DNA from 3 places in the Pantoea sp. SGAir0175 genome. Region 2 is predicted to be linked to each of the others. Evidence: predicted binding sites of a transcription regulator. Region 2 holds the regulator's gene; each other region holds the start of a gene.
What was found. The regulator sigma-54, encoded in region 2, starts transcription at its own class of promoters, with help from an activator protein. The targets are predictions, from matches to a motif close to GTTGGCACANNTTTCGCTNT.
Positions count from the first base shown of each region.

Region 1: glnA (glutamate--ammonia ligase) is a predicted target of sigma-54. The motif match lies at 3,257-3,276, and genes of this name have one in related genera.
Region 3: C1N56_RS15340 (gamma-glutamyltransferase family protein) is a predicted target of sigma-54. The motif match lies at 2,654-2,673, and genes of this name have one in related genera.

Region 1 covers NZ_CP028081.1:4,069,641-4,074,068, reverse strand. The annotation lists gene glnG (nitrogen regulation protein NR(I)) at 1-443, opposite strand, end outside; gene glnL (nitrogen regulation protein NR(II)) at 451-1,500, opposite strand; gene glnA (glutamate--ammonia ligase) at 1,699-3,108, opposite strand; gene typA (ribosome-dependent GTPase TypA) at 3,549-4,428, shown strand, end outside.
Region 2 covers NZ_CP028081.1:3,595,199-3,599,626, forward strand. The annotation lists gene lptC (LPS export ABC transporter periplasmic protein LptC) at 1-536, shown strand, start outside; gene lptA (lipopolysaccharide ABC transporter substrate-binding protein LptA) at 511-1,065, shown strand; gene lptB (LPS export ABC transporter ATP-binding protein) at 1,071-1,796, shown strand; gene rpoN (RNA polymerase factor sigma-54) at 1,845-3,278, shown strand; gene hpf (ribosome hibernation promoting factor) at 3,300-3,587, shown strand; gene ptsN (PTS IIA-like nitrogen regulatory protein PtsN) at 3,754-4,236, shown strand; gene rapZ (RNase adapter RapZ) at 4,289-4,428, shown strand, end outside.
Region 3 covers NZ_CP028081.1:3,248,679-3,253,106, forward strand. The annotation lists gene C1N56_RS15320 (amino acid ABC transporter permease) at 1-88, opposite strand, end outside; gene C1N56_RS15325 (amino acid ABC transporter permease) at 85-753, opposite strand; gene C1N56_RS15330 (transporter substrate-binding domain-containing protein) at 766-1,551, opposite strand; gene hpxU (MurR/RpiR family transcriptional regulator HpxU) at 1,746-2,585, opposite strand; gene C1N56_RS15340 (gamma-glutamyltransferase family protein) at 2,778-4,364, shown strand; gene hpxX (oxalurate catabolism protein HpxX) at 4,376-4,428, shown strand, end outside.

The DNA of each region.
Region 1 (4,428 bases), 470 kb from region 2:
TGCATCGCCGGCGCTTCGCCGATGATGTCGGTGGTCGGGCCGCTTACCGGCTGATTGCGCGGCTGCTGCTGCTCCTGATAGTGACTGATGGCGCGCTCTACCAGCGCGACCGCTTCATCAATATCAAACGGCTTAGGCAGGTAATCAAATGCGCCCTGCTGATAAGCGCTGACCGCCGCGTCGAGGTCCGAATGCGCGGTCATAATGATGACCGGCAGCATCGGATGACGCTGTTTGATCTGCTTCAGCAGCGCCAGACCATCCATGCCTGGCATACGAATATCCGACAATAATACGTCCGGGGTTTTGGTCGAGAGCGCATCCAGCACCTCGTTGCCGCTGTCAAAGGTGGCGCAGCTTAAACCGGCTCCAGTGAGCGCACGTTCAAGCACCCAGCGGATGGAGCTATCGTCATCGACGATCCAGACTATCCCTCGTTGCATAGAAACCTCACTGGCGAATAGGCAGGTAAACCGAGAATTCGGTGTGGCCTGGCCAACTGTTAAATTCAATTTTTCCCGAATGCTGATCAATCAGGCTGCGGGCGATAGAGAGACCTAAACCGGTGCCGCCTTCGCGTCCGCTGACCATCGGATAGAACAGCGTATCCTGCAGCTGGGCCGGAATGCCCGGGCCATCATCTTCAATGTCGATTCGCGCCACCAGCCGGTAACGCGTGCCGTGTAACGTCAGCTGAAACGCGGTACGGGTACGGATGACAATGGTTCCGCCCGCTTCGCCCAGCGCCTGCAGCGCGTTACGCACCACGTTGAGCAGCACCTGCTCAATCTGGTCCGGGTCGTGCGGCAGCTCCGGCAGGCTGGGGTCATAATCACGCACCAGCGAGACGTTTTCCGGCAGCTCCATCGACACCAGGTTAACCACACGTTCAGCCACCTGATGAATGCTCTGGGTCACGTGCAGTCCGGGCTGCTGCGGACCCAGCAGGCGGTCGACCAGATTACGCAGCCGGTCGGCCTGCTCAATAATCACTTTGGTATATTCATTCAGCGCCGGATCGGGCAGGGCGCGCGATAACAGCTGCGCCGCGCCGCGCAATCCGCCGAGCGGGTTTTTAATTTCGTGCGCCAGGCCGCGTACCAGATCGCGCGCGGCAACCTGCTGGGCGTGCTGAATCTGCTCCTGGCTGAGACGGCGCTGATTATCCATCGGCGCCATTTCCAGCAGAATAAATCCGTCGGGTAGACGCTGTGCCGTAAGTGACATAATGTGCGCGCGGCCATCCACCACTAACGTGACTTCGCTATCGGTAAAGCCCTGGCCTGCCCCTAAACTCTCGCTCATTACCTCAATGTTCAGCGAAAAATAGCCGGTAAGTTCCGGTAAGGGCGTGCCGAACAATTTTCGTGAGCTTTGCGCCAGTAGTTGCTGGACCGCCGGGTTGGCGTAGTGGATAACCAGATCGTTATCGACCAGCAAAATACTGTTGATCAGGGAGTTGAGAATCTGCCCCGCGTCGGGCAGCGTGCCAGTTGCCATACAGCGTTCCTCTGCACTAAATTAGTGCATTATAGCCTTTGGGGACGCAAATCTATCCGTCGAACGATGAATTCGCGGTGAAAAAAGCCCATCCGGAGATGGGCTAAAGTTTCCACGGCAACAAAAAATCTTCAGCGCCAGGATTAGCACCGTCGCGGCGTTGGCGGCTACGGTGCATCTGCGCGAATCTTTTAAGGATTAAACGCTGTAGTACAGTTCGAACTCAACCGGGTGCGGCGTCATGCGTACGCGGTCGTTGTCAGCTTTACGCAGTTCGATGTAAGCATCGATCGCGTCGTCAGTGAACACGCCGCCACGGGTCAGGAACTCGCGGTCTTCGTTCAGTGCGTTCAGCGCTTCTTCCAGTGAACCGGCCACTTTTGGAATCTCAGCTTCTTCTTCCGGCGGCAGGTCGTACAGGTTTTTGTCCATCGCATCGCCAGGGTGGATCTTGTTGATCACGCCGTCGAGGCCGGCCATCAGCAGTGCGGTGAACGCCAGGTATGGGTTAGCCGCTGGATCCGGGAAACGCGCTTCGATACGACGTGCTTTCGGGCTGGCCACTACCGGGATACGGATAGAGGCAGAACGGTTACGTGCTGAGTAAGCCAGCATTACCGGTGCTTCGTAGCCTGGGACCAGACGCTTGTATGAGTTGGTGGTCGGGTTTGCCAGGGCGTTGATGGCTTTAGCGTGCTTGATGATACCGCCGATGTAGAACAGGGCAGTTTCAGACAGGCCGCCGTATTTGTCGCCAGAGAACAGGTTTACGCCGCCTTTAGACAGTGACATGTGGCAGTGCATTCCGGAACCGTTGTCGCCAAACATCGGCTTCGGCATAAAGGTAGCCGTTTTGCCGTAGGCGTGCGCGACGTTGTGCACGACATATTTGTAGATCTGAATTTCGTCAGCTTTCTTGGTCATGGTGTTGAAGCGGGTAGCCACTTCGTTCTGACCCGCGGTTGCCACTTCGTGGTGATGCGCTTCAACCACCAGACCCATCTGCTCCATGGTCAGACACATGGCAGAACGGATGTCCTGTGATGAGTCAACCGGTGGCACCGGGAAGTAGCCGCCTTTCAGACCTGGACGGTGACCTTTGTTACCGCCTTCGTACTCTTTACCGGTGTTCCAGGCTGCTTCGATGTCGTCGATAGCCACGTGTGAGCCGGAAGTTGAAGAGCCGAAACGGATGTCGTCAAACAGGAAGAACTCTGGCTCAGGTCCGAACAGTACGGTGTCGGCGATGCCGGAAGAACGCAGGAACTCTTCTGCGCGCTTGGCAATGGAGCGCGGGTCGCGATCGTAGCCCTGCAGCGTGCCTGGCTCGAGAATGTCACAGCGGATGATGAGCGTCGGATCTTCGAAGAACGGATCCATTACGGCAGTTGTTGCATCCGGCATCAGCACCATGTCTGATTCGTTAATGCCTTTCCAGCCGCCGATGGAAGAGCCATCGAACATTTTGCCTTCTTCGAAGAAGTCAGCGTTAACCTGGTGAGCAGGGATAGTAACGTGCTGTTCTTTACCTTTGGTATCGGTAAAACGCAGGTCAACAAACTTAACTTCGTGCTCGTTCATCATCGAGAGAACGTGTTCAGCGGACATACTCAACTCTCCTGGAAATGGTCATTTTGTCGTCGTGGTGAGAGAACTTCTGTTGCCGGGAATGTGTCACGACTACTGACCACCCCTGACCAAGATCTCGGCAAGCTCTTCAACCGTTGTGCAACTGTCGTTTTCGCTTAAAAGATATAAAGCGAATTCTGTGCCAACTTTATTACAATGGTGAAAATGGCGCTGTGATGCGCCCTGCGGTGAGACGACGGCTGCACCAGCGTGGATGGAATGCACCAAAATAGTGCCGTCAGTTTAGGGGTAAGCACTTAAATGGTGCAAAGCGCCATCAAAGTGCAGCTTAATGCACCGTTATTGGTGCTAAAAACGCGCACTGCGAGAATATTTCGGCGAAAACTGTGATCATGTTCAGTCTTTCGCTTAATCCGTGTACAATACCGCGTTATTTCTATAATGCCTGAGGCAAAGCTGTGATCGAAAATTTGCGTAACATCGCCATCATCGCGCACGTTGACCATGGTAAGACCACCCTGGTTGACAAACTGCTGCAACAGTCCGGTACTTTTGATGCCCGTACCGAAGCGACTGAGCGCGTGATGGACTCCAACGATTTGGAGAAAGAGCGTGGGATTACCATCCTCGCGAAAAACACCGCCATCAAATGGAACGACTACCGTATCAACATCGTTGATACCCCGGGACACGCCGACTTCGGTGGTGAAGTTGAGCGCGTCATGTCCATGGTGGATTCGGTGCTGCTGGTTGTAGACGCGATGGATGGCCCTATGCCGCAAACCCGCTTCGTAACCAAGAAAGCCTTTGCCCACGGTTTGAAGCCGATTGTAGTCATCAACAAAGTTGACCGTCCTGGCGCGCGTCCGGACTGGGTTGTTGACCAGGTATTTGACCTGTTCGTTAACCTCGACGCGACTGACGAGCAGCTCGATTTCCCGATCATTTATGCGTCTGCGCTGAATGGTATCGCCGGTCTGGATCACACCGACATGGCTGACGACATGACCCCGCTGTATCAGGCCATCGTCGACCACGTTTCTCCACCGCAGGTTGAAATTGAAGCCCCACTGCAGATGCAGATCTCGCAGCTGGACTACAACAACTACCTCGGCGTAATCGGTATCGGCCGCATCAAGCGCGGTAAAGTGAAGCCAAACCAGCAGGTTACTGTGATCGACAGCGAAGGGAAAACCCGTAACGCGAAAGTCGGTAAAGTGCTGGGCCATCTGGGTCTGGAGCGTATTGAATCCGACCTGGCTGAAGCGGGCGACATCATCGCTATCACCGGTCTGGGCGAGTTGAACATCTCCGACACCATCTGCGACACGCAGAATG
Region 2 (4,428 bases):
CGCTGATCGCCCTGGTGCTGATCGGCTGGAATCTTACCAACCAGGACGACAGCGCCACGCCGGTGGCGACCAACGATCAGGCGCCGACCTACACCAGCGCCAACTCCAGCACCGTGGTGTATAACCCGACGGGTGCGCTGGCCTATAAGCTGGTCTCGGATAAAGTGACCTACTTTTCGGCCGAAGAAGTGAGCTGGTTCGATAATCCGGTGATGACCACTTACGACGAAAACAAAGTGCCCACGTGGTCGGTTCGTGCTGACAAGGCAAAGCTGACGAAAGATCGTATGCTGTATCTTTATGGCCACGTTGAAGTACACACATTGACGCAGGATTCCCAGCTTGAGCGCATCATCACGGATAATGCTCAGGTTAATCTGGTCAGCCAGGATGTGACGTCTGACGATCAGGTCACCCTATTTGGCCGCAGTTTTAACTCCACTGGCATGAAGATGCGCGGCAACCTACGGACAAAGAATGCCGAGCTGCTTGAAAAGGTCAAAACCTCCTATGAAATTCAAAATGAACAAAAATAGCCTTAAGTTGCTGCTGGTGAGTGCGCTGCTGGCAACCAGCCTGCCGGCGCTGGCGTTAACGGGCGATTCGGACAAGCCGGTTAACATCGACTCGGTGAACCAGGCGCTCGATTTGCAGGGTAACGTCGCCACCTTTACCGGCAACGTGATCGTGACCCAGGGCACCATCAAAATTACCGCCGATAAAGTGGTGGTAACCCGTCCCGGCGGCGACAGCAACAAAACCATCGTCGATGCCTACGGCAATCCGGCCACCTTTTATCAGATGCAGGACAACGGCAAACCGGTGCAGGGTCATGCCGCCAAACTGCACTATGAGCTGGCCAACGATTTCGTCGAGCTGACCGGCAACGCCTTTATCGAGCAGCAGGACAGCAACATCAAAGGCGATCGCATCACCTATCTGGTGAAAGAGCAGAAGATGCAGGCCTACAGTCAGGGCCAGAGCAAGCGCGTCACCACCGTGCTGGTGCCGTCGCAGCTGCAGGATAAAAACGGTTCGTCTGCGAGCCCCAAAAAGAGTAACTGATCGCTATGGCCACATTAGTCGCTGAAAACCTGGCGAAAGCCTACAAAGGCCGTCGCGTAGTAGAAGATGTCAGCCTGCAGGTGAAATCCGGCGAGATTGTCGGCCTGCTGGGTCCCAACGGGGCCGGTAAAACCACCACCTTCTACATGGTGGTAGGCATCGTGCCGCGTGATGCCGGCCGCATTATTATCGATGAAGAAGATATCAGTATTCTGCCACTGCATGCGCGCGCGCGGCGCGGCATCGGTTATCTGCCGCAGGAAGCGTCGATCTTTCGCCGTCTGAGCGTCTACGACAACCTGATGGCGGTACTGCAGGTGCGTGACGACCTGACGGAAGAGCAGCGTCAGGATCGCGCCAATGAGCTGATGGACGAGTTCCACATTGGCCATCTGCGCGACAGCATGGGCCAGGCGCTGTCGGGCGGTGAACGTCGCCGCGTCGAGATTGCCCGTGCGCTGGCCGCCAATCCAAAGTTTATCCTGCTGGATGAACCTTTTGCCGGCGTTGACCCCATCTCCGTTATCGATATCAAAAAGATCATCGAACACCTGCGTGACAGCGGCCTCGGCGTGCTGATCACCGACCACAACGTGCGTGAAACGCTCGCGGTGTGTGAGCGCGCATATATCGTCAGCCAGGGCCATCTGATTGCCCACGGCACGCCAGATGAAATTCTTGCAGATGAGCAGGTTAAGCGGGTTTATTTGGGCGAAGAGTTCAGACTCTGATAAGGTGTCGGCATACCCGACATTTGCTTAGGAAATTCTAGCCGGATTATGAAGCAAGGTTTGCAACTCAGGCTCAGCCAACAGCTGGCGATGACCCCCCAGTTGCAGCAGGCAATCCGCTTGCTGCAACTCTCTACGCTTGAACTCCAGCAGGAACTGCAACTGGCGCTGGAAAGCAATCCGCTGCTTGAACAAACCGATCTGCACGATGAAGTCGACGCCCGCGAGTTTCAGGAGAACGAGGCGTTAGATACCCGTGAGGCACTCGAACAGAAAGAGATGCCGGAAGAGCTGCCGCTCGATGCCACCTGGGACGAGATCTACACGGCCGGCACGCCCTCCGGCACCGGCACCGATTACCAGGACGACGAGCTGCCTGTGTATCAGGGTGAAACCACGCAGTCGCTGCAGGACTATCTGATGTGGCAGGTAGAACTGACGCCGTTCACCGACACCGACCGCGCCATCGCTACTTCCATCGTCGATGCCATCGACGATACCGGTTATCTCACCGTCAGCTTACAGGACATTTGTGACAGTATTGGTGACGAAGAGCTGACGCTGGAAGAGGTGGAAGCGGTGCTGAAGCGCGTACAGCGTTTCGATCCGGTGGGCGTCGGCGCACGCGATCTGCGTGACTGCCTGCTGGTGCAGCTGTCGCAGTATGCGGCCGATATGCCGATGCTGAACGAAGCACGGCTGATTGTCAGCGAGCACCTCGACCTGCTGGCTAACCACGATTTCCGCAGCCTGATGCGCGTGACGCGGCTGAAAGAAGAGGTGCTGAAGGAAGCGATGCTGCTGATTCAGTCGCTCGATCCGCGCCCCGGGCAGTCCATCAATACCAGCGAGCCCGAGTATGTGATTCCCGATGTGCTGGTGCGCAAGACTGGCACACGCTGGACGGTGGAGCTGAACGCTGACAGCCTGCCGCGCCTGAAGATTAATCAGCATTACGCCGCGATGGGCGGTTCTGCGCGTAATGACAGTGACAGTCAGTTTATTCGCAGCAACTTACAGGAAGCCCGCTGGCTGATTAAGAGCCTGGAGAGCCGCAACGACACGCTGCTGAAAGTGACGCGCTGTATTGTCGAACAGCAGCAGGCGTTTTTTGAACAGGGTGAAGAGTATATGCGTCCGATGGTACTGGCGGATATCGCCCAGGCCGTGGATATGCATGAATCCACCATTTCCCGCGTCACCACGCAAAAGTATTTGCACAGCCCGCGTGGCATTTTTGAACTGAAGTATTTTTTCTCCAGTCACGTCAGCACCGAAGGCGGTGGCGAAGCCTCGTCGACGGCGATCCGTGCACTGGTGAAAAAATTAATCTCCGCGGAAAATCCCGCAAAACCCTTGAGCGACAGCAAACTGACCTCCATGTTATCTGAACAGGGCATCATGGTGGCGCGACGTACGGTTGCTAAGTATCGCGAGTCTTTATCTATACCGCCATCAAACCAGCGCAAGCAGCTGGTTTGACCGAAACAAGAAGGAAGACCTATGCAGCTAAACCTTACCGGACTGAATGTTGAGATAACCGACCCACTGCGCGAATTTGTAAATAACAAATTTGCCAAACTGGAACACTATTTTGATCGTATCAATCAGGTTTATATTGTTCTGAAAGTGGAGAAGGTGACGCAGATTGCGGAAGCAACCCTGCACGTCAACGGCGGGGAGCTGCACGCCACATCGGAAGCGGAAGACATGTACGCGGCCATCGACGGGTTGATTGACAAGCTGGCCCGTCAGCTGACCAAACACAAAGACAAACTGAAAAAACACTAACCTTCACGCTTGCAGAGTGCTGACGGGTTCAGCACTCAGAGGAGAAATGGGGCGGGTCACCGCCCCGTTTTGTCATCTGCGCAAGCGCCTGCAGTCACCTGCCCTGCCCGTTCGCGGTGTCCCGGTACGTGCCTTACGGCTATGTGAACACGCAAGTGAAACGATGATGAACAACGATCTGACACTGGAATTGAGCGCGGTCCTTTCGCTGGACTGCACCCGCAGCGGCGTACACTGCCAGAGTAAAAAGCGCGCGCTGGAAATTATCAGCGAGCTGGCCGCTAAGCAGCTCAATCTGCCGCACCAGACGCTTTTTGAAGCCATCCTGACCCGTGAACGCATGGGCAGTACCGGCATTGGCAACGGCATCGCCATCCCGCACGGCAAGCTGGAGGAGGATACGCTGCGCGCCGTTGGCGTGTTTATCAGCCTCGACCAGCCTATCGCCTTTGACGCCGTCGACAACCAGCCGGTTGACCTGCTGTTTGCCCTGCTGGTGCCCGCAGACCAGTGCAAAACCCATCTGCACACCCTGTCGCTGGTGGCGAAACGCCTGGCGGATAAAACCGTCTGCCGCCGTTTGCGCGCGGCACAGAGCGATGAAGAGCTCTACGCCATCATTACAGAAGCTCAGGAAGATCACGCTTAAGCGACAGACACTTTTACCGGCCTGCGTGCCGGTTTAACACGGGAGAAATGTGATGGTGCTGATGATCGTTAGCGGTCGGTCAGGCTCAGGAAAATCAGTCGCGCTGCGCGCCCTTGAGGATATGGGCTTCTACTGTGTCGATAACCTGCCGGTGGTGCTGCTGCCGGAGCTGGCGAACACCTTAACCGAGCG
Region 3 (4,428 bases), 350 kb from region 2:
CGAAAAAGGCCACCAGCGACAGCAAAATCGTCCAGCGCGCCGCCAGCAGCAGGTTGCGCAGGATGTCCCAGTCAGTAAACGTTGTCATGCCGGCTGCGCTCCAAACCATTTGCGACCCAGCGCCAGCAGCAGCTGACGCATGGCAATCGACAACGCCAGATAGATCAGCGTGGTCACCAGATAAACTTCAAAACTCAAAAAGGTGCGCGACTGAATCAGGTTGGCGGCAAACGTCAGCTCTTCATACGAGACCTGCGACACCACCGACGAACCGAGCATCACAATAATGCACTGGCTGACCAGCGCCGGATAAATGCGCTGCAGCGAGGGCGGCAGCACCACGCGGATGAAGGTTTGCGTGCGGCTCAGCCCGAGCACGCGCCCGGCTTCCCACTGCCCGCGCGGTGTCACCTGGATGCCGGCACGGATGATTTCAGTGCTGTAGGCGCCAAGGTTAATCAGCATCGCCAGCAATGCCGCTTCACCCGCCGTTAGTTTCAGACCGAGATTGGGCAGACCAAACACGATAAAAAACAGCTGTACCACAAACGGCGTGTTGCGAATCAACTCGACGTAGATGCCCCACAGGCGGCTGGCCCAGCCCGGTTTGCCGCTGCGCAGTGCCGCGCCGAGAATACCCAGTCCGACACCGCCCACCGTCGCCAGCACCGTAAGCTGCACCGTGACCCACAGTCCGGCCAGCAGCTCTGGCCAGTGCGGCCAGAGATCTGCAAAGTTAAGTTGCCCAATCATTGGCCGTTCCTGTTATGCGCCGAGGTTGGCAGGCAGCGGCGCTTTCAGCCACTCTTCCGACAGCTTGTTCAGCGTGCCGTCTTTAATACCCTGCTCAATCAGTGCGTTCACTTTCTCTTTCAGCGCTGGCTCATTCTTTTTCAGGCCGATAAAGCACGGTGAATCTTTCAGCATAAACTGCGGCACCGGGGCTTTTTCCGCGTTCTGGCGCGCAATCGCCGCGACCACCAGGTTACCGGTGGCGACATACTGCACCTGACCGGAGAGATAGGCGGACAGCGTGGTGTTGTTATCTTCGTAGCGCTTCACCTGAGCATCTTTCGGAGCAACATCACTCAGTACCATGTCCTCTACCGCACCGCGCGTCACGCCAATCGATTTACCGCTCAGCGCCGCCGCATCTTTCAGCGTCTCGCCTTTCGGGCCGAACACGCCGAGGAAGAACGGTGCGTAGGCGCGGCTGAAGTCGATCACTTTTTCGCGCTCGGCGTTTTTGCCCATGCTGGAGATCACCAGGTCAACCTTGTCGGTCTGCAGATACGGTACGCGGTTGGCGCTGGTCACCGGCACCAGCTGCAACTTCAGTTTCATCTGCTTCGCGAGGTATTTCGCCATGTCGATGTCATAGCCCTGCGGCTGCAAATCGGTACCGACCGAGCCAAACGGCGGGAAGTCCTGCGGCACCGCCACGCGAATCACGCCACGCTTCTGGATATCCTGCAGCTGATCGGCCATGGCGCTGCCTGCCTGCGCCAGCAGCAATGCTGCCCCTGCTACTGCCAGTAATACTTTGTTCATTATGCACCCCGGTGAGTTAATGGTGAAACAAAAGATTCTTGATAAATTGATTTGCAACTAATGTGCCAACCACAACGGGCAGCAAACGCAGCGGCTAAGCGGAGGATTTAAGGCGATTAAGGGCGCATCTTAACGGGGAGCACCCCGTTAGCAGACGCGATCAAAAAAGGTGCAAAGCACCAAAACGGTGCCCTTTAGCGGTGTTCCAGCTCGTCGAGCTGCTGGTAAAGATCGGCAATCTGATGGATGCGCTGACGCCCCTGCGACAGCATTTCGTGCAGCAGCGCGTTGGCCAGCAGGTTGATCAGGCTCATTGCCGAGGCGTAGCTGTCAAAGGCGGAAACGCTGTCGAGCGGTGCGCACAGCTGCCAGCGCGCCAGGGTGAGAATGCCCTGCGCCTGGGGTTCGCACAGCACCAGTACCGGGATGCCGCTCTGCTGCAGCTGCTGCATCAATGGACGGATGATGCGTGGCCGGCGGCGAAACGCCATCACCACCACCACATCTTCCGGCGTCATGTCCACCAACTCTTCGCCCAGCGTCTGGCCTGGCTGCGGCAACACCTGCACCTGGGCGCGCGCCTGCAACAGCTGCTGACGCAGGTGCAGCGCCACCGGATACGCGTTGCGCATCCCAATGATAAACACCCGCCGCGCGGTGCCCAGCGCAGCAATCACCTCGCTAAACTGCCGGGCGTCAATGCTGTTGACCCACTGCGTCAGGTTCGCCATCTCCTGCTTGTAATGACGCGACAGCAGCGTGTTGCCCTGCACCGCATCGCGGTTATCGGTCAGCGGCATTCCGCTCTGGCGCAGGGTGCGCAGCTCGTCACGCATGTCTTTGTATTTTTCATAGCCGAGGCGTTTGAACAGCCGGCTTACCGTGGCCTTTGATACGCCGCTGAGCCGCGCCAGCTCAGCGCTGTTATAGCTAATCAGATCATCAAAATGGTCAAACACAAAGTCAGCAATGCGCTGCTCCTGCGGCGACAGTTGCGGATAGTGACTGCGAAGGCGTTCATCGAGCTGTTTCATCATCGGTCCTGTAACTTTCGTTTCATCACAAGCTAGCATAAATCGATCCAGGCTGGCGTAACACCAAAACTGGAACGGCTCTTGCTTTACCATTGACACAGACTGGTAGCGGCGCAATTTGTTGCGCTTGTTTTCCCTATCCAGCGCGCTAAATCGCGCCGCTACAAAAGAATAATCCGGGAACAGTTCACTATGATTCAAAGCAATATGGCCCCGATGGGCATGGCGGTGACGCCACATCACCTTGCCAGCGAAAGCGCACTGGCAGTTCTGCGTGAAGGCGGCAACGCGCTGGAAGCCATGGTGGCCGCCGCGGCGACCATTGCGGTGGTTTACCCACACATGAATGGCCTCGGCGGCGACGGCTTCTGGCTGGTGGTGCCGCCCGGTGGCGATCCGATTGCTATCGATGCCAGCGGCGCCGCCGGTTCGCTGGCGCACCCCGACTTCTATCACGGTGAGAGCCATATTCCGCATCGCGGCCCTAAAGCGGCACTGACGGTCGCCGGCACCGTCAGCGGCTGGCAGGAAGCGCTGACGCTGGCGCACGAACTGGGCGCGACGCCGCTGCCGCTGAGCCGTTTGCTGCGCGATGCGATTCGCTATGCGGCCGATGGCATTCCGGTCACCGCCTCGCAGGCGGCAGCGACGGCGGCAAAACAGCATGAGCTGCAACATCAGCCCGGTTTTGCCGCCACCTTTCTGCCTGATGGCGCACCGCCCACCGCCGGCAGTCGTTTTACCCAGCCGGCGCTGGCGCAGACGCTGAGCGTGCTGAGCGAGCAAGGGCTGGAGAGCTTTTATCGCGGTGAGCTGGCGCACCATCTGGCGCGCGAAATGGGCGCGCTCGGCATGCCGATTACGCTGGACGATTTACACCGGCAGCGTGCCCGGCGCTGCACGCCGCTGCACCTCGCGCACAGCGAAGGCGATATCTGGAACATGACGCCGCCAACGCAGGGGCTGGTATCGCTGGCGATCCTCGGGATCACCGATCGTCTGGCGATGGCCGACGCCAGTGAAGCACAGACGGTGCACCGCATCGTTGAAGCCACCAAACAGGCCTTTGCCCTGCGTGATCAACACATCACCGATCCGCGTCACATGGCGATTGATGTGCAGTCGCTGCTGAATGCCGATCATCTCGGCACGCTGGCCGCGCAGGTGCAGGACGATCGCGCCGCGCCCTGGGGCACCGGACGCGGACCGGGCGATACCGTGTGGATGGGGGTGATGGACAGCAGCGGCCTGGCGGTCTCCTTTATCCAGAGCATTTACCACGAATTTGGCAGCGGCGTCGTGCTGCCCGGCACCGGTATTACCTGGCAAAACCGTGGCGCGGCGTTCAGCCTGCAGCCGGATCACCTGCTGACGCTGGCACCGGGCAAACAGCCGTTCCATACGCTCAATCCAGCGGCGGCACGCCTGAAAGATGGCCGCACGCTGGTGTACGGCTCGATGGGCGGTGATGGCCAGCCGCAAACCCAGGCGGCGATCTTTACCCGCTATGTCATTCAGGGCCAGCCGCTGCAGCAGGCGGTCAGCGCACCGCGCTGGCTGCTTGGCCGCACCTGGGGCCAATCCTCGGACTCCCTCAAGCTGGAGGCGCGCATCGCGCCTGAAACCGTGCAGCAACTGCGCGCGCTCGGTCATGAAGTCGAACTGCTGGCTGAATACAGTGAAGTGGTGGGCCACGCCGGCGCCATCGTCAGACACAACAATGGCATGCTGGAAGGCGCGTTTGATCCGCGCAGCAACGGCAGCGCTGCCGGTTTTTAACGGAGAAAATCATGAGTGCACAACCGGACTGGGCAACCTATATCGCCCAAATGGAGCAGATTCT